4 regions of the Exiguobacterium sp. OS-77 genome follow, and region 4 is predicted to be linked to each of the others. Evidence: riboswitches for the same ligand, from Rfam matches in the RefSeq annotation. Region 4 holds a riboswitch; each other region holds the start of a gene.

Region 1 (4,999 bases), 410 kb from region 4:
GGCAGGGAAATCCATTTCAAAACAAGATGATAAAATGATCACGGATTACCAAAATACGCAAAAGCAATTAGCGGATGCGCAACAAAAAGTAAAAGAAAAGAAAGCGCAGTTGGTCGTTGAGAAAAAAGAATTAAAACGTCAACAAGCGGATCTTGAATCACAATTAAAAGAGCGGAACAAACGCTTAAAAGAACTACGTAAGAAAAAAGAAAAGTTCGAAACACAATTGATGGATGCAAAAGAAGTCCAGCAAATTTTGATCGCTCAAGAAAAAGCGATTGCAGCTGAAAAAGCAGCGCGTGAACGAGAAGCTCGAATCGAAAAAGAGCGTCAAGCTCAAGCGGCACGTGAAGCAAAAGCACGGGCAGAGGCTGAAGCAGCTCAAGCAGCAGCTCAGAAAGAAGCGGAACAACAAGCAGCTAAAGAAGCGGCAGCTCAGCAAGCAGCACAAGAGAAGGCAGCGCAGTCAGCAAAACCTTCTGGTTCGACTAAACAATCGGCACCAAAACCATCTACACCAGCACCAACTGCGCCAGCACCGTCAGCTCCTGCGACACCTAAACCGTCACCATCATCAGGCGGACTCTTCATTCATCCAACTGCTGGTGCTGTGACACAAGGGTATGGTTCTGCAGGCGGAGAAAACGGTTATACGTTCCATAACGGGATTGATTTCGGTGGTCCAGTTGGCACGCCAATCGTGGCAGCTGCAACTGGTACAGTCATTACAGCATCAGGTGGCGGACCTTACGGAAATCACATCATGATTGCTCACCAATTGAACGGGAAGACATATACGACAGTCTATGCACATATGAGTTCATTGAACGCTAGTGCAGGTCAACGCGTCAGCCAAGGTCAACAAATCGGTACACGTGGTAGCACAGGAAACTCAACAGGTCCACACTTGCACTTCGAAATTCACGTTGGTGGATACAGCTACAGTGCAACAGGTCCAGCTAACTCAGTAAATCCAATGACTATGTTTTAAACAGTTAAGAATCGTTGCATATGCAACGATTCTTTTTTTTATATTTGATAAGAAATATATATATTACAAAAAAACGTTTTCACTTGAAATGTAAATGAAATTTTTTTGAAACGATTAGGGTGCTATAATCTATTTCAGATATGAGAGAAACTTGAATACTATAATAAAAAATGAAAATACATAAGTGAGGAAAACGATATATGCTAAAAAAACTAATTTCTACCATTGTTTTAGGGGCATTACTTACAACAGGTACACAACCGATCGCGGCAGCAACGATTAAAGAAAAAAAGGCTGAAAATGCCGCTGAACAACGTAAATTAGAAAAAGAGATTAAAAAGCAAGAAGCTAAAATTTCAAAAGAACAACGTCAAATCAATCGAATCGACGCAGCGATTAACGAAAAGATTTTCCAAGTTTCCGAAAAAAATAAACAAATTAAACAGTTAAGCAATCGAATCGATGAGTTAAAGGCAGACATCGTTCGTTACGAGGAGATGCTACAGAAGCAGGAAGAACTACTCGGTGATCGTTTACGTGTTTTCCAAGAAAACGATGGAAACTCGATTAAGTGGGAAGAAGTCATTTTTGGATCAAAGGATTTAGGTGATTTATTCAGCCGTGTCATGGCGGGTAAAAAGATTGCTGAACAAGATGATAAAATGATTTCAGATTACATCGCGACACAACAAAAATTAGCAGAAGCAAAACAAGCACTTGTTGAGAAAAAAGCGGAGCAAATGCAAGAAAAGAAAGTATTGCTTGAACAAAAAAAAGCGTTAAAAGTTCAAATGAAAGAGCGTAGTGCTACACTCAAAAAATTACGAAAAGGGAAGACGAAGTTTACGACAGAACTGTTAGACGCAAAAGAACTGCAAGCGACTCTCGAAGCGCAAGAACGTGCGATTGCGGCAGCGAAGGCAGCGGCTAAAGCAGCGGCTGAAAAAGCAGCAGCAGAGAAAGCGGCAGCTGAAAAAGCGGCTAAAGCAAGTGCTCAAGCAGCAAAACAAGCCAATAAGAATACAGAATCAACAAGTTCAGATACAACACCAATCGCTTCAGGTGGTGGGAAATTTGTCCGACCATCTTCTGGTGGGGTATCACAAGGATTCGGACCAGCTAGTGGAGCAAACGGTTATACATTCCATAATGGCGTCGATTTCAAAGGTCCCGTCGGATCTCCGATCGTCGCAGCAGCAGCCGGAACCGTCATTACAGCATCAGGTGGTGGACCTTACGGAAACCACGTCATGATTTCACATTTCTTGGATGGAAAAGTCTATACGACGGTTTACGCTCATATGAGCTCATTATCTGTTCATGCAGGACAAACGGTCTCTCAAGGTCAGCAAGTCGGAACACTTGGTAGTACAGGGAATTCAACAGGACCACACTTACATTTCGAACTACATGTCGGAGGCTATCAATACAGTGCTTCTTCTCCTTTAAATGCAGTCAATCCATTGGCATATCTGTAATCAAAACGGGCTTCGGCTCGTTTTTTTTTCTTTCCTATGCTACAGTTAAGGCGAAACGAATACTTGAGCAACTAGGGGAGCTGGAGGAATCCGGCTGAGAGGAAAACCAATCTGTTTTCGACCCTATTACCTGAACTGGATAATACCAGCGTAGGAAAGTTGAGCCGAACGGATACCGGAATGCGTGTATAACGCTTTCGTATAGCGTCGACTGCTTTTTTACAGCGGTCGACGCTTTTTTGTCGGTCACGACTCCCTTATATTGCTCGATGGGAAGGTGAAAAGAATATGAAACATGTACTGACGATTGCGGGATCCGACTCCGGTGGTGGAGCTGGGATTCAAGCAGATTTAAAAACATTTTCAGCTTTAGGCGTTTATGGAATGAGCGTCCTGACAGCTGTCACGGCGCAAAATACGTTGGGTGTTCAAGCGGTGGAAGAGTTATCTCCAGAAATCGTAGATGCCCAGTTAACGTCGATTTTTTCAGACATTCGTGTCGATGCGATCAAAATCGGAATGGTCTCGAATGCGCAGACGATTCGTCTCATTGCTACACATCTCCGCAAACAGACAGTTCCGATCATATTAGATCCCGTCATGGTCGCTAAAGGGGGACATGCCTTATTACGGACGGAGGCTGAACAAGCATTGATTTCGGAGCTTTTACCGCTTGCGACACTCGTCACACCAAATTTACCGGAAGCGGAGCGTTTAACAGGACGATCGGTCACCAATCTAGATGAAATGCGACTGGCGATGCATCAATTAGCTACACAGACAGGGGCAGTATTACTAAAAGGTGGACATCTCTCAGGAGCTGCGACGGATTTGTTGTTTGATGGGGAAGTAGAACACCGCTTCACATCGGAACGGTTAGACAATCAACATACTCATGGAACTGGTTGTACCTTATCTGCGGCGATTGCGGCGCGGATGGCGCTTGGAGAAGATTTTACAGATAGTGTAAGACAAGCAAAGAGCTATGTCACGGAGGCGATTCGTCATGGATTTGCTCTCGGACAAGGTATTGGACCGACACATCATTTTCATTCACTTTGGAGGGATACACATGTTTACGACCATTCTTGAACACAAACCACTCATTCACCATCTGACGAACACGGTAACGATCAACGACTGCGCAAACGTCACACTCGCTGTTGGAGCATCACCCGTCATGGCGGAAGACATTCGCGAAGTAGAAGAGATGGTTAGACTCGCGCAAGCCCTTGTCTTAAACATTGGTACGATCGATGCAGACATGCAAGCAGCTCAACGACTTGCAGCCCGTGAAGCGGGACGTTTGAATGTCCCGATCGTTCTTGATCCAGTTGGAGCAGGGTCAACGACATTACGTACTGCCTTTTCTAAAGAACTCATTGATCTCGGGTGTACGGTCATCAAAGGAAATACTTCTGAAATCAAGACGTTACTTGGGGAAGACGGACGAACTAAGGGAGTCGATGCTGCGGGAGATGCAATGATGGATCGAGAAAGTATTCGTGCATTCGCTCGCAAACACAAATCTGTCCTCGTCGTGACAGGTCCGAACGACTATATCACGGATGGAACGCGCGAAATGGAATTACATGTAGGAACACCTCGTCTAGGAGACATCACGGGTACGGGCTGTATGACGGCTTCCTTGATTGCGAGCTTCCTCGGCGCAGGATATACGGCGTTTGAGGCGGCTGTTCACGGAACATTCGTCATGGGAAAAGCAGGAGAACAAGCAGTCTCTGCGCAAGGTCTTGGTGATTTTAAACGAGAATTGTTCAATGCGATCAGCCTCATGACGGAGCAAGAACTGGTGGAGGTGACAGAACGTGTCAATTGATTACTCCATCTATGCAGTGACGGATCGTCGGTACCATCCTGGCGTCGCGATCGAGACGGTCGTTGAGGAAGCTGTTTTAGGTGGTGCGACGATCGTGCAACTACGAGAAAAAACCGCACAAGGAAAGGAATTCTACGATCAGGCAGTTCGGTTGAAGAGACTGACGGATCGACACGACATTCCTTTGATCATCAATGACCGGATCGATATCGCGTTACTCGTCGGAGCTGGTTTGCATATCGGACAAGAAGACATTCCTTTAACCGCAGCACGTCGCCTTTTACCAGATGCTGTAATTGGTGTGTCGGTAGCCACTGTTGCACAAGCGATTGAAGCAGAACGAGACGGAGCCTCTTATTTAGGCGTGGGATCTCTATTTGCGACGTCATCCAAAGCGGACGCTGATTCCATGTCGCATACGATGCTTCAGGCGATTCGGGAAGCCGTACGATTACCTCTAATCGGTATTGGTGGAATCACAGCAACAAATGTCTCCACCCTTCCCATCCCGCTAGAAGGGTACGCCGTCATTTCAGAAATTTTCGCTAAAGAAGATCGGCAACTCGCTGCGCAGCAAATGACAGATGCTGTGCGAGAATGGCATCAATCACTTCAGAACAGGGTATAATCCGTTCAGAGGTGATTGTATTGAAATGGCAGACGATCCGTTTTCGCGGCTATTGGATTCGA
Region 2 (4,999 bases), 1.0 Mb from region 4:
AAACGATTACGATTACTGTATCTGAGGGGACGTCTTCTTTCGAGTTGAAGGATTTGACGAATTTATCGAGTGATGAAGCAAAAGCTTATCTCGATAAAGTAGGATTAGACGGAACATTCGAACAAGAATTTTCTAGCGATGTCAAACTCGATCAAGTCATCCGTCAGTTCCCGCAAGCTGGCGCACAAGTCGAGCCGAACGACTCCGTGACGGTCTTCATCTCTAAAGGTGAGGAAGAAAAAACAGTGACGGCGACGTTCCCTGAAAAGGTCGTCTATGATGCTGTTAGTGAAGATGAAGAAGAGGCTCCGCCGAAACAAGTCATCCGAATCGAGACGGAAGACGCGAAAGGGAAGCGGACCGTCATCGAGGAATCAATTGATCAAGATGAGACATTCGACGTGCCATTAACGATTGATCCGGGTGAAGAAGGCAAAATTACGATCTATAAAGACGATACGGTGTATCGTTCAAAAACCATCACGTACAATCAAGCAAAAGACGCACAATGAATGTGATAAAAAAGGAGTGCATAGGATGACGGAACAACGCATCGAAGAGAATCGAGAAGGAACGATCATACGCCTGCAGGGCGGCTTTTATGATGTCATGACACCAGAAGGAGAAGTTCGTTCACGAGCAAGAGGAAATTTCCGAAAACGCGGCATCAGTCCAGTCGTCGGAGATGAAGTCGTGCTTCATATCGAAAGTGAGACCGGGTACATTCTCGAAGTGAAGGAGCGGGACAACTTTTTAGTACGCCCGCCTGTCGCGAATATCGATCAAGCGTTGCTTGTCGTCTCGGCGGCAGAACCTGATTTTTCAGCGCATCTACTCGACCGATTTCTCGTCTTGATCGAAGCGAAGGAAATCCAACCCGTCATCCTGTTAACGAAGATGGATTTACTTGACGAAGTCAAAGGACCGGCTGTCCGAGAGGCGATTGCCGCTTACCGGAAGATTGGGTATACGGTCATCGAGACATCAAGTGAGACGTTGACGGGTGTTGAGCAAGTCCGTCCGTTACTTGCTGGAAAAACGAGCGTTCTCGCCGGACAATCCGGTGTCGGGAAAAGTTCATTGCTCAATGCACTGGAGCCCTCTCTTGATTTAGAAACAAGTGCGATCTCGAAATCACTCGGACGCGGACGTCATACGACGCGCCACGTCACATTAATGCCGCTTGCCGAAGGATTGATTGCCGATACGCCAGGTTTCTCGAACCTCGATTTTCCGTATGATATGGAAATCGAGGATGTACGGTGGAGTTTTCCTGAATTCGTCGCTGTACAAGATGATTGTAAATACCGAGGTTGCTTGCATTTGAATGAACCCGGTTGTGCCGTCAAGGAAGCCGTCGAAGCCCAAGAAATCATGTCCTCTCGTTATGAGAACTATGGTATGTTTATAGACGAAATCAAGAATCGAGCCCGGAGGTATTGAAGATGATTAAAATTGCACCATCGATCTTATCAGCAGATTTTGCGAATCTTGAGCGTGATGTCAAAGCAGTCGAAGCAGCAGGCGCGGACTATATCCATTTTGATGTCATGGACGGTCAGTTCGTACCGAACATCTCATTTGGATTACCTGTGCTTAGCAGCTTACGTCAAAAGACGGATATGATTCTCGATGTCCATTTGATGATTGACCAGCCAGAACGTTTCGTTGAAGATTTCGTCAAGGCAGGGGCTGACATCGTGACGTTCCACGTCGAAGCGACGAATCATGTCCATCGTGTCTTGCAACAAATCAAAGCAGCGGGCGCAAAGGCAGGAGTCGTCTTGAATCCCCATACGCCATTATCAACGATTGAACACGTCCTTGAGGATGTCGATATGGTTTTATTGATGACGGTCAATCCGGGCTTCGGTGGACAAGCCTTCATCGAGCGTGTCATGCCGAAACTCGCAGCACTTGCGCAAATGAAAGCAGATCGTGGTCTGACATTTGAAATCGAGATTGACGGTGGCGTCAATCCGGAAACGGCAAAGCTTTGCATCGATAACGGTGCGAACGTTCTCGTCGCAGGATCAGCAATCTACAATGCACCAGATTATGCGGAAGCGATCACTAGCATTCGTCAAGGGGCTGCCGTATAATAAGAACGAGAAAACGAAATATGATGACCGCAAGGGGTGTCGCTTGAAAAGCGGCTGAGAGGAGTCTTTTAGACTTTAACCCTTCGAACCTGTTCCGTTCAAACGGACGTAGGGATGTGGCGCACGCAGGCAGTACGGCGTTCGTCGTACTGCCTTTTTGCGTCCTCTCGTACAATGAAGGAGGAATAATAACATGAAACGGTTACAAATGATGATGGAAATTGCCATCTTTGCCAGTCTCGGAGTCGTCTTTGATTTACTGATTCCATTCAAAATGCCACAAGGAGGCTCAATCAGCTTAGCGATGTTACCGATCTTCGTCATGGCATTTCGCCACGGTGTCGTTGGAGGGGTCGTTACGGGAGCGCTTGTCGGTACGATTCAATTGATGTTCGCTCCACAAGTCTTGACGATCGTTCAACCGATGCTTGACTATACGATTGCGTATGGTGTCGTCGGATTAAGTGGTCTGTTCGCGCGTCAAGTCAGACTAGCCGCGCGCAATGGACAAAAGAAAAGCTTGATGGCGTTCGTTCTCCTGGCGACGTTATTAGGCGCAGGACTCCGTTATATCTGTCATGTCATCAGTGGAATCGTCTTTTTTGCCGAGTATGCCGAAGGTCCAGTCGTACCGTATTCATTGATTTATAACGCGACATACATGGTACCGTCTTACGTTCTTTGTGGTGTCGTTGCGGGTCTTTTATTCACGACTGCGCCACGCTTACTACGTTATTCGGCACGAGGCGTCTGAGATGCGGGCGATTCTCGTCTGTGCCGGTCCGCGAGAAGAAGCGCCGGATTTACGGACGTTTTGTCAGCCAGGTGATTTTATCGTCGGTGTTGACGGTGGTGTTCAGACGATTGAATCGTTTGGGCTGACATGCGACCTGACGATTGGTGATTTTGATTCGCTTGGTTATGTACCAGAAGGGGCAATCGTTCATCCGGCCGAGAAAGATGAAACGGATCTCGAACTGGCACTTCGTACAGTCTCAGAGAAGAAACAGTTTGAGGATACCTTCATTATCGGGGCGACAGGTGGGCGGCTCGACATGACCGTCCAAAATGTATATTTATTGAAGCGATACCCAGAGGCACGACTCGTGACGAAACGAGAAGAGGTACGATACTTGGCTGAGGGAACGTATGCAGTCGAAGCAGGGAGCTATTATTATCTTTCGTTCATTCCACTCGTACCATCGACTTTAAGCTTATCCGGAGTCAAATATCCACTTGATGCACATCCAGTACCGGTCGGAGGTTCCTTGACCGTCAGTAATGAATGGTGTGCGTCAGAAGCGAAGGTAGAGCTCCATCAAGGAGAACTATTGATGATGCGGACGCTTAAGGAATAGCGCAATCATAGGAAAGAGGCCGTGGATGACTCCGCGACCTCTTTTTGTGTGAAATTATTCTTCGAGTTGAGAAGGGGCGACACGGATGTCGCTTTGAGCGGATAGATGTTTTCCTTTGACGAAGAGATGATAACTTCCCCACATGACAAGGAAGAAAGGAACACCAATGTATAGAGCGATTCGTTGATCCGCTTGAAACGCAAGACTGACGAGGACGACGACGTTAAGTGTCAACGAAATCAGTGGTAACACCGGATAGAGTGGTGTCTTGAATTTCAGTTCGGATACATCGTGTCCGTTTCGGACGAACTGACGACGAAATGCAAGCTGAGAAGCAGAGATCGAAATCCAGCCGACTTGAGCCCCGAGTCCGGCTAAGGACAAGAGCCAAATGAAGACGGTATCTTCTGCGAAAAATGCGGTCAGAAGCGATAACATCGCGAACATCATCGTAAAGAGTAAAGCACGCATTGGCACACCACGTGCATTGACGTAAGATAATTTCTTTGAAATCATCCCTTCTTGCGCCATTGCCCATAACATCCGAGTCGCCGCATATAATCCGGAGTTTCCGACGGATAATAGTGCCGTCAAGACGACGATATTCATCAAATCAGCAGCGTACGGAATGCCGATCGCATCAAAGACCATGATGAACGGACTGCTGACTCCGCCAGCCGTCTCATACGGAATTAATGCACCAACGATCGTAATCGATAAGACGAAGAAGATGAACGTCCGCCAGACTGTATTGCGGATCGCTTTTGGAATCGATTTTTCTGGCGTGTCGGACTCCCCAGCCGCAACACCGATCAATTCCGTTCCTTGGAAGGCGAAGTTGACGGCGATCATCGTCGTCAAGACACCAAGAATCCCGTTTGGAAACCAACCGCTTGCCGTAAAGTTAGCGAATAACGATGTTGGGCGATCTGCTTCCATCGGTAACCAGCCGAACCAAGCAGCGCCACCTAAAATGATGAAGAATAGGATCGCGAGGACCTTCAAACTCGAGAACCAGAATTCAGCTTCACCGAATGCTTTGGCGGAGACGGCATTCAGACCGAACAGCAAGACCGTAAAGGCGGTACACCAGACGACGACGGGTACATTCGGAAACCAGCGGTCCATTAAACTGCCGGCAGCTGTGATTTCGAGTGCCACCGTCACGGCCCAGCCGAGCCAATAAATCCAACCGACGGCAAAGCCGATCCCTGGTCCGATGAAGCGGGTCGTATAGGTCTGAAATGACCCCGAGACCGGCAGATAGACCGCTAATTCCCCTAGACATAACATTGTCAGATACATGATGGTCCCACCCACGATGTAACTGAGGACCGCCCCGAGAGGTCCTGCTTGTGAAATCGTTAATCCTGACCCTAAAAATAAGCCTGTTCCGATGATTCCGCCAAGTGAAATCATGAACAGATGTCGACTCGTCATCTCTCGTTTGAGTTGCATGATGACTTCCCCCAATTCTGACAAAATAAAGTACGTTCCTATTGTAAGCGTTTTCAATAAAAGCGACAATTAGTTTATGAG
Region 3 (4,999 bases), 640 kb from region 4:
AAAATGACGGGCTTCGAAAGCGATTGCCATCCGTTCTGCCCGCTGGATCGATCGCGAGAAGAGCGGTAAGCCGATTGATAGGAACGCATCACCAGGAAAGCGACTGTGCACGTTCCGAATCATTCGGACTCGCCGTAAGACGCGGACTTCTTCGACCAGTTGTGGCAGAAAGCGGATCCCGGCAAGGAACCCATACGCGAAGCGAGGCGACACCTTTGCCTGGTGAATTAAGCTCATCACGAACCGGGTCGCATCGGTCGTCGTGACGAAAGCGAAACTTAAGCAGACGAACGTTGCCATCCGTAAGGCAAGTAACCAGCCGTGCATGACACTTTCCGACGTGACATGAAACCAACCAAACGACCATAGAGGATTCGTTCCTTTGCCGAAGGCTGCCATCATCCAGAACGTCAATAAGAATAATAGACTGTAAGGTGCGAGTCGTTTCAAGAAATCGCGAGGACCCCACCCGGAGAGGAGTAGCAGAGCGATAGCAAAACTCAGGAACACCAACGTCTTGACCCAGTCGTTCGTTGCAATCAAGGCAAACATGATCAAAACCAATCCGCTCCCCTTAATGACAGGATTGAGTTTAGCGAACGGTGACGCGTTCGTCTGCATTGCGCTTCACCTCCTGGAATTGGTACGAAAGTGGACGTTGTAGCTGACAGCGTTCGAGTAACGGAACGTCAGCGAATAACTCGCTCGGACGTCCGTCAAAGGCAATCCGGCCTTGCTCCATGACGAGGACACGATCCGCGTATCGGGCAACGAGTTCCATATCGTGTGTTGCCATGACGAGCGTCGTTCCGTTTTGTTGTTCCGTCAACAACTGTTCCATGAGCCGCCGTGTCGTCAATCCATCCTGTCCGAACGTCGGTTCATCGAGCAACAATAAATCCTTCGTCTGCCCGAGCATCGTCGCGACGCTGAGCCGTCGTTGTTGCCCCGTACTAAGCGCAAGCGGTGACTGCTGTTTGACAGATGCGAGTTCCAGTCGTTCGAGCAACGCTGTGCGCTCATCACTCGTCGCTGCCCGGTGACTCCAGTCGATTTCCGCTTCGACTGTCAGTTTGAGAAACTGCAGATCCGGTTGTTGAAAGACATAACCAACGTGCTCATAAAAGCGTCGCCGGGAGTAACGCTGAGCCGGACGTTCCTGGAACCGATATGTTCCACGATGCGAGAGCAACCGACCGAGTGTTGCAAGCAACGTACTTTTCCCGGAGCCGTTTGCCCCGAGCAGCATCACCCATTCTCCCGTCTTCAGGGAAAATGTCGCATCGGTCAGCGGGTAAGGTGCTTTCGTCGATAATGCAGCGACGTGTAACAAGGGAATGCCTGCAGTAGCGACTGGAGGAAGCACATGAAGTCGCGCTGCTTGTGGTCCATCTATGGGTAACGTCTCTAACGTGTACGGATACAAAGAGGGAACAGCGATCCCTTTCGATTGAAGATCCGTATACGCCTGCGGGAACAAATCCTGCGGATGCGCCGTTGCAGTCACCGATCCGTCCTCAAGTAAGACGATTTTGTCGATGTAAGGTAAACAGACATCGAGTTGGTGTTCGATCAAGACGATCGTTAAATCATGTTCTTTCTGAATCCGAAAGATCAACGCCATCAGCTCGTGTTGCCCGATCGGGTCAATCTGAGCTGTTGGTTCATCGAGTAATAAGATCGTCGGCTCAAGTGCCAGGACCGCGGCGAGCGCGAGGCGTTGTTTCATCCCCCCGGATAGACTCGCGATTGGTGTCGAGAAGGGGAGAGGGAGACCAACGAGTGCGAGTAAGCGTTCAATGCGTTCCTCCATCTCTGCGCGTGGAATCGACCGGTTTTCTAAGCTAAAAGCGATTTCCCGTCCGATCGTTTCCATGCAGAACTGTTCTTCTGGATTTTGGAACAGCACTCCGACCGAACCGGACCGGGTAACGGTTCCAGTCTGTTCGACTTCAATCGTCTCTGGTGTCAGTCCGGCTAGGGCATGAAGCAGTGTCGTCTTGCCACTCCCGCTTCGTCCGAGCAGAAGGGTCGTTCCTTGCTCGATCGTCAGCGATACATGATCGAGCACCGACTTCATCTGACCGGGGTAGCGGATGCTGAGATCGTCGACAGTAATCATGCGACTTCCCGTTTCGCACGTCCTGCCGCAAACCCGTTCAAGACACCGGTCGCAACAAGGCGACGGACGAGAATCGCTGCAAGCAAGCCGCCCAGTAATGCGCCACTAATTAATTGTAAGCCAGTTGTCGCAAGCAACGTCGTCGTCGTGTAGTAACCGAATCCGTTCGCGATCAGACTATAGACAATGCTACCAATCGCGGCTCCAACACCCGATAACATCAATGTCCATGTGTCATAACGGCGATAACGCGTCATCGCAAAGACGATTTCCGCACCAAGCCCTTGGCATACCCCGATCAGTAGAGCCGATAAACCAAAGTGACTACCCGTGAACAGCTCGACGGCTGCCGCGACGATTTCCGCGATGAGAGCGGCACCTGGTTTTTGAATGATTGCTGCGACGAGCGGGCTCGCGATGATCCAGATCCCAAACATCCAGTTGGCACCGACAGGTCCGAAGATCGCAGACATCGGTAACCAGAGTGTTGACCAACCAAGATAGATGACCCCGCAAGCGACGGCGAGCATCATCATGACCATAATTTCTTTCATTTTCCAGTTTTGCATTAGGTACGTCCTCCTTAGAATGGGGGAGACGCCAAAAAAGACCGCCCTCCGTAAAAAAGAGAGCGGTCCTCAGAAAAACTGCGCGCAGCAGGAGTCATTGGATGTGATCGCTCCACTTTCCTACGCTAGTATGAACTAGATCAGGTTCGAAGGGTCCGAAGTGAATCGTCTCAGCCAAATGGGCTCCCCTAGTGGATATGGTAATAGGTGATACGCTGTTCACTTTAGGCAATCTTCTGTCTATTGTCAAGACACAAAAAAACGATACGCCACGAAGGGCGTATCGTCAAACGACTTATTTGTTGTCTTCGTTCTCTTCTTTTGCTTCTTCTGAAGACTCTTCCGTAGCTTCCGCTTCGTTGTCTTCACCAGCTTCCGCTTGTGCCTCAGCTTCTGCTTCTTCGATTTCCTCAAGCTCTTGTTCAAGCGTTGATTCGACGACAGCTGCGACTTGAATGTCGCCTTCTGTGACGATACGGAAATCTTTTTGTTCTGGAAGATCAGCAACAGAAATCGAATCGCCGATTTCGAGGTTCGTGACGTCGACTTCGACGTTCTCTGGTAATTTATCTGGTGTAGCTGCGACTGTTACTTTAAAGAGTGTCTGTGACAGGAATCCACCGACTTTAGCGCCAGCTGCTTCGCCGACGAGTACGACGTCTGCTTCGACTTCTGTCTCTTCATCCATTTTAACGGCGATGAATTCAACGTGATCGACAGTTGGTGTGAAGACATCCATATCACGACGGTTGATCAAGACGTTAATATTTTTACCGTCGAGTTTCAGTGAAATCAAGACGTTCTCACCGTTTTCTCGAACGATTTTAAGCAATTCTTTTTCTTCGAATGAGATTGGTGTACTTTCCACTTTGTAACCATACACGACACCAAGAGCTTTTCCTTCATGACGTAATTGTTTACGGAGTGAGCGTGGACGTACCTCGCGTTTTTCGGCTGTTAATTTAACTGACATGTTCATTTCCCCCTTGAATTTGGTATAGCCCTCAAAAGGTAATGAATGTAGGAGCAGGACAAGTCCTGAACAATATGAAACATGCTAAGACAATCGGTTTCAGACTCGCTTTGAATCTGACGCTTTCGTGACTTTGCATTTCTCTCCCAGGTCATTACGCTGATATTGAGAAACATGTGTGAGTAAGTCACCGGTTTGATGCGGTGCTAGTGAGTTTATACCCCTATGTTTTAAATCCTTAAACCTCTATTTTTTATTTTTTAAAGTCGAAAGACCTCCAAACCGCTTGAAATCAAGGGTTAAGAGGTCTTTCATTTTTTTCATTTTTTATGGTGATGCGTTGGTTTTCACGGACTAATACTCGGATGAGACGTTCGATGTGCCGCATCGTCGTCTGTCCCATCGTTGAGATTTGGAGCCATTGATTATGGACGAGATAGTCGCTTTCATATTGAACATGATAGCCCTGGATCCGGAGAGCGTCTCCTAAAGCGGTTGCCGACGGATGGACGATCGTCAGAATTCCCGGCGCTTGTGCTTCTTGAGTCGCAAGCAGGTTAAAACCAGTCGCTCGAACGACCTGTTCGAGATAAGTCATCTTGATGGCGGCTTGATCGAGATCAAGGGCATCGAGCGCTGCCTGACAAGCCAGCAACAAGTTCGATGAGCCGGAAAAGGCGACGCCTTCCGCATAGAGTCCGAGATCCAGATAACGTGGAACACGTGGAGAAGGTAGGATGCAGTCTGTATGACCGATGAACGCAAGACCCGGTAAACCTCCAATTGCCTTTCCGGAGACGGTCGTGACGAATCTGCAGCCAGCGTATGAGAAACGTCCGGTCCCGACGGCGCTGATCGCATCGACGATGAGTGCGGTTCGTTGATTTAACAGCGCTTTTACCGCATCGAGATCGTAGAGAACGCCCGTAGACGTCTCACAATGCGTCAACCAAATCCAGTCGTACTCCGTTTGATGCAGCTGGCTTGCGAGCTGTTCTAATTCGATTGGGTGACCGGACGGAAGCAGGTGGATATCAAATGACTTTCCTGCTCGTGCCGCGTGATCGATCAAGCGTTGACCGAACTCGCCACCGTTTAGGATCAATCCATGTCCACTCAGTTGTTGTGCGACAATATCGTTGGCGAGGGTGCCACTGCCAACAGCCATCGAGACATGTGGCAAATCCAGCAACTGACACATCCGACCACGTAAATCTTGATCGAGCTGGCGCATCGAAGCCGTCCGGTGTGGGCGCGGTGCTTGTTGCGCCGCTTGGCGGACTGTTGGTGCAACCTCGACCGGACCGGCTAGAAAATGCAGAGGACGTAAAACGT
Region 4 (4,999 bases):
CTTGGCTCGAGTGATCAGTGGAAGAGAAGGAGACATCAGCGGTTTTGGCTTCGAGTTGTGGTCGTTTAATCCGTTCGATCCGCTCGAGTGCCCGTTCCATCGATTTTGCTTTACGGAATAATTTCTCACTCGGTGGAGACGCTTCGTTTGCCCATTGCCGGAGTCGACGAATCGCTTCCTTCATTTTCTTTATTTTTTTCTGTTGCTCTTGATACGCATGGAACTGCTCGAGCAGACGGCGTTCTCTCTCGACGACGAACGCGCTGTAGTTCCCTATATAGGCTGTCAGTTCACCGTCTTCGAGTTCAACGATCGAAGTGACGACGGCGTCTAAGAAGACCCGGTCGTGAGAGACGAGCAGGATGGTTCCTGTGTAGTCCCGTAAGAACTGCTCCAGCCATTCCACGGCAGCTAAATCGAGATGGTTTGTCGGTTCGTCAAGAATAAGCAGATTTGGTTCCATGAGTAACATGCGACCGAGACAAATCTTCGTCTGTTCACCACCGCTCAACTGGTGGAAAGGACGAGTGAGTAACGGACGGAGATGTAATCCGTTCACCATGCGTTCGATCTTCGAGTCGAGCAGATAGCCGTCCTTTTGCTCGAATGCATTCGTCGCTTCCGCATACCGTACGAGTAGTGCATCGAGATCATCTGGTGCTGTCGCCATCATTTGCTCCAACTGTTGCATCCGGGAACGGATCGCAAGAGTCTCTGCAAACGCTGTCCAAAGGACGTCGAGTCCGGTCATCGTTTCACTATATACAGGAAGTTGTTCCAAGTAGCCGATCGTCAAACCGTTCTTTTGATAGATGACACCACCGTCCGGTTGCTCGAGGCGAGCAAGCAAGCGGAGTAATGTCGTCTTACCACTCCCGTTTCGTCCAATCAGACCGACACGGTCGTGTTCGTTTAAGAAGAGGGAAACATCCGCTAAGATCGTCTCGCCTCCGAATTGTTTTGTCAGGTGTTGAATGTCGCAAATCATCATATTCAATTGATCCTTTCGCGCGCATCAAAAAAGGAGAGCGCAAATAGCACTCTCCCTAACGTGTGAAAGATGCGCTTTGCAGTATTTTTCATTCATGAAGTTCTTAAAAAAGGACAGACGGGTGCCTTAGAACGCCATTTCATGAAAAATCGCGCGCAACAGATACAATTGTTCCATCAACCAGTGTTTGCACGCGGCAAAGTCCATCTTTTCACACCACCTTTCGTTTCAGATACATCTAGTTTACTATTTTTTTGTCAGTTACGGAAGTCTGAATTATTTGAACACACCCGCGATTGAACTGAAGAAGTCACTGAGTCCATCAAATAATTTAGCGAAAAATCCTTTCGTTTCTTCTGAAGTTGCGAACGCGTGGATGTCTTGTCCCGCATTTTTCAATCCACTCTCGATTTGTCCCCAGTTGATGTTCGCTTGCTCCATTTGATTGAACAGATTCGTCAGCCGGTCCATTTGTGCGTCAGACAATTGGATATTGTTGTTTTGAATGACTTGGACGATCAGGTTTTCGATTTCGACTTTGGTTTCCGGTTTTTGATTGGCGATCTCAGCCTTGATCTCATTCATCAAGTCAGCCACCTTATCCGTTCCAACGGTTTTCCCGACGTCTGATGTGACTGATAATTCTTGCTGTGCTAGATCCTTGCGTTCGTCACTTAACTTAATCCCGGTTTCAGCGGAAGTTTGATCGTACGCCTTCATGATTCCTGTCAAGGCGGATGTCCCGGTCACCTTGTAAGGGGAAGTAATCGTGATGTCGGCATCTTTGACACCCGCTGTGACGAGAGCGTTGAGATACATATCCTTCGTCACCCATGTGATGTTTTCCGTCGAGACGGAGAGTCCATCTCCTTTTTCCGTCAGTTCGATTTTAGCCGACGAATACATGTTGCCGCCTTTTTGCGACTGTGGGATGTTTTTCCCGAGATATTTTTCCTCGTCAGCAGAAGTTGCGATGATCGGTGTAATCCCTTCCGGTGCATTGAGACGTGAAAGCACCCATGCTTTATCTTTTGCGCCGAGCGACTCCCCGAGTGTGACGATCGTCTTATCGACGACTTGTTCGGCGGATGCGGCTGTTGGGAGTAATAAAGCAGAAGCGATAACGGCTGATGCCATGATTTTTGTTGGTGTATGCATAATGAAATCCTCCAATTGTAAGTAACAGAATGAATTATAGTATCAGGTACTAAATTTAGTGTACGGGAACGATGTCTGTTCGGAATCGGTCTGCAGATGGAGACGATATCCGTCTTCTGACACTCCATAGTATAGCGAAAAGGAGACAACTTGACTTCCGTTTTCAGCATGCTATAGTGAATTTGAATCGAATAATGACCACTAGGGGAGTCGGTAGACCGACTGAGACGAACGAAGACGTTCGGACCCTTTGAACCTGATTAAGTTCGTACTTACGGAGGGAAGTGGCGTCAAGTCTTGTTCTTCTTGCGCCATGCCCGTGTGTTTCGGGGTGGTGTTTTTTCGTTTCATAACTAAACGAGGAGGATGAGATCATGACATTCACACAAGAAATCAAACAAGCGGCACAAGCGTATTGGGATAGTAGTTTTACGCACCCATTCGTACAAGGAATCGGGGAGGGGACGTTACCGCTCTCGAAATTTCGGCATTACGTCATGCAGGATGCCTATTACTTAAAACACTTTGCGAAGATTCAAGCGAAGGCAGCGTCAAAAGCAGACGACTTCGCGACGATTGCGACACTTGCCGAGCATGCTACTTCGACTTACGAGGCAGAGTTGAGCTTACATCAATCATTTTTTGAGCCGCTCGGTATTACGGCAGCAGATCTTGAAGCATTTGAACCGGCACCGACAGCATATGCGTATGTCTCGCACATGCATCATGCGAGTGAAGGAACGCTCGGTGAGACGATTGCTGCCATCTTGCCATGTTACTGGTTGTATTATGAAGTCGGGCAACAATTACTAACGTGTACACCGGAAGAAAAAATCTATCAGCAATGGATCGACACGTATAGCTCGGAATGGTTTGAAAAGGTCGTCTTTGAACAGATTGCACGGCTTGATGCGCTGGCGGAGCAAGCGAGCCCGACGGAACGCGAGCGGATGAAACGTCATTTCGTGACGAGTTGTTACTATGAGTTACTCTTCTGGCACATGGGGTGGACGGAAGAGACATTTGCATCAGTTTACGAAACGATTCCAGCACGAGCGGTATCTTCTTGAATCACTAGATGGTAGAATTAGGAATACCATTTAGTGAGAGTAGGGATTGGAATGGAAATCATCGTGATCGCACTTGTGATCCTCGCGGCATATGCTATGCAACGAATGCTTGGTAAAGTCAAAGTAAGATTTGTAGGACTTATCATCCCAACGTTGATCGTATTATCCGGTATATCCGCATCGACTCGAAACTTCAAGGTAGCGTATAGCATGGGAAGCTATATTTCTGCTGTTCTTGTCATCGTCGTCTATGCACTGCTGACTTATTGGTTATACCGCGTCTACCATCGTGCGAAAGAAGAAGCTGAATATCCGTATCAATCATTAAAAGACCGAGGCATCCTTTAAGGAGCTTCGGTCTTTTGGTGTATCACGTCATCATTTTTTCCAGTTTTTAAAGCCGTCACCGAATTCGAGATGCAGTTGATCGGTAAAGACACCGTTCTTAAAGACCGGCACATCAACCGGTAAAGTGCCTTGCGGTTTGAACGTTCCGAAGATCGCTCTGATACCTGCAGGCAGGTTCGGTCCCGCTGATTTTAGATTGCCTGCTTCGGAGTCTGGACCGTTTGGATCGCCTTTGAAGCCATAGACGAGGACGTGTGCCGGTGCGTCCGGTTGTACGGCGACATCGTATGGGTTACGGAGACTGAGCAGGACGGATGGTGTATCCGTTTGTTTCGCATAGCGGAAGATCGAAGCCGGAATCGCTTGTTCTGGTGCAGTAGGTAGTAGTTTAGCACTCGTGTTGACGTTGGAACCGACGATGATGTAATCTGCTGCATCGAGTTGCGCCCGTAATGTCGGGTTTTGGTCGAGCGGTAGCGTAGTAGCCGAGTAATTCGCTGTCGTCACGTGCCAGTTCCGATTCTTCGGTAGGGAAGCGATCGTTTTTTTCATGCTGTCCGTTTGATCCGCCGCAGGAGCGATCACAAGAACGTTGGCATTCTTTTTCGGTTTGAATGGTAAGGTCCGCTGATCATTTTTCACGAGTGTGACCGCGGCTTCCGTCATCGCACGTTCTTTTGCTTTATGCTCGGGACTACCGACGATTTGGTTCGATTGCGCGATTTTTTCAGCTAGGGATGTCGTGTCAGTCGTACCGTTCCAAATTCCGCGTTCTGCTTTCAGTGTCAGAATCCGCTCAACCGATTGATCGATCCGTTCCTCTGAGAGGCGACCATCTTTGACTGCTGCGATCACATCCTTGAAAATCCGGTCGAGTTTTGTGACATCCTGCTCGGAACGAAGGATCGTCGGCATGAGCGCGATATCGACACCGGCGTCAAACGTCTTTAAGACGGCTTCTGATTCCGTGAAGTTGTCGGCGATCGCCTGCATGTTCAACGCGTCTGTGATGACGATGCCATCGTAACCAAGTTTTTCGCGCAGTACGCCCGTGATGACATCATCCGATAACGTCGCAGGTAAAGGGAAGGTAACATTTGTCGACGTGACAACTTCAGGTTCGATTTGCGGCATCCCGATGTGTCCTGTCATGATCATATCGATGTCTTCAGCAATAGCTCGCTTGAACGGTACGAGCTCGACTTGTTCTAGCTCCTGCAGGGACCGGTCAACGACCGGTAATCCATAGTGGGAATCGGTCGCCGTATCGCCGTGACCCGGGAAGTGTTTGGCGGTCGCCGCGACACCTTCAGACTGAATTCCCTTCATTAGAGCGGAACCGAGTGTGCCGACGAGCGCCGGATCACTCGAGAACGAGCGGACACCAATGACAGGATTTCCAGGATTGCTGTTGACGTCGAGAACCGGACCA

What was found. A riboswitch is a leader RNA that binds a small molecule or an ion and turns the genes downstream of it on or off. The one in region 4 is predicted to bind thiamine pyrophosphate.
Region 1: linked by a shared signal. The riboswitch ahead of thiD (bifunctional hydroxymethylpyrimidine kinase/phosphomethylpyrimidine kinase) and the one ahead of tenA (thiaminase II) in region 4 are both predicted to bind thiamine pyrophosphate.
Region 2: linked by a shared signal. The riboswitch ahead of thiT (energy-coupled thiamine transporter ThiT) and the one ahead of tenA (thiaminase II) in region 4 are both predicted to bind thiamine pyrophosphate.
Region 3: linked by a shared signal. The riboswitch ahead of EXG77_RS07825 (ECF transporter S component) and the one ahead of tenA (thiaminase II) in region 4 are both predicted to bind thiamine pyrophosphate.

Annotation. Positions count from the first base shown of each region.
Region 1 covers NZ_DF239008.1:2,601,602-2,606,600, reverse strand. Annotated here, with positions in the region: gene EXG77_RS16640 (M23 family metallopeptidase) at 1-991, shown strand, start outside; gene EXG77_RS13380 (murein hydrolase activator EnvC) at 1,192-2,469, shown strand; TPP riboswitch at 2,533-2,643, shown strand; gene thiD (bifunctional hydroxymethylpyrimidine kinase/phosphomethylpyrimidine kinase) at 2,758-3,561, shown strand; gene thiM (hydroxyethylthiazole kinase) at 3,542-4,309, shown strand; gene thiE (thiamine phosphate synthase) at 4,299-4,937, shown strand; gene EXG77_RS13360 (hypothetical protein) at 4,949-4,999, shown strand, end outside.
Region 2 covers NZ_DF239008.1:1,171,507-1,176,505, forward strand. Annotated here, with positions in the region: gene pknB (Stk1 family PASTA domain-containing Ser/Thr kinase) at 1-512, shown strand, start outside; gene rsgA (ribosome small subunit-dependent GTPase A) at 538-1,443, shown strand; gene rpe (ribulose-phosphate 3-epimerase) at 1,446-2,102, shown strand; TPP riboswitch at 2,125-2,234, shown strand; gene thiT (energy-coupled thiamine transporter ThiT) at 2,296-2,856, shown strand; gene EXG77_RS05700 (thiamine diphosphokinase) at 2,858-3,460, shown strand; gene EXG77_RS05705 (amino acid permease) at 3,515-4,918, opposite strand.
Region 3 covers NZ_DF239008.1:1,558,900-1,563,898, forward strand. Annotated here, with positions in the region: gene EXG77_RS07815 (energy-coupling factor transporter transmembrane protein EcfT) at 1-621, opposite strand, end outside; gene EXG77_RS07820 (ABC transporter ATP-binding protein) at 593-2,122, opposite strand; gene EXG77_RS07825 (ECF transporter S component) at 2,119-2,691, opposite strand; TPP riboswitch at 2,792-2,891, opposite strand; gene EXG77_RS07830 (50S ribosomal protein L25/general stress protein Ctc) at 2,987-3,664, opposite strand; gene EXG77_RS07835 (GNAT family N-acetyltransferase) at 3,957-4,999, opposite strand, start outside.
Region 4 covers NZ_DF239008.1:2,195,562-2,200,560, reverse strand. Annotated here, with positions in the region: gene abc-f (ribosomal protection-like ABC-F family protein) at 1-988, opposite strand, end outside; gene EXG77_RS11355 (DUF1002 domain-containing protein) at 1,268-2,149, opposite strand; TPP riboswitch at 2,343-2,449, shown strand; gene tenA (thiaminase II) at 2,524-3,219, shown strand; gene EXG77_RS11345 (hypothetical protein) at 3,271-3,567, shown strand; gene EXG77_RS11340 (glycoside hydrolase family 3 protein) at 3,598-4,999, opposite strand, start outside.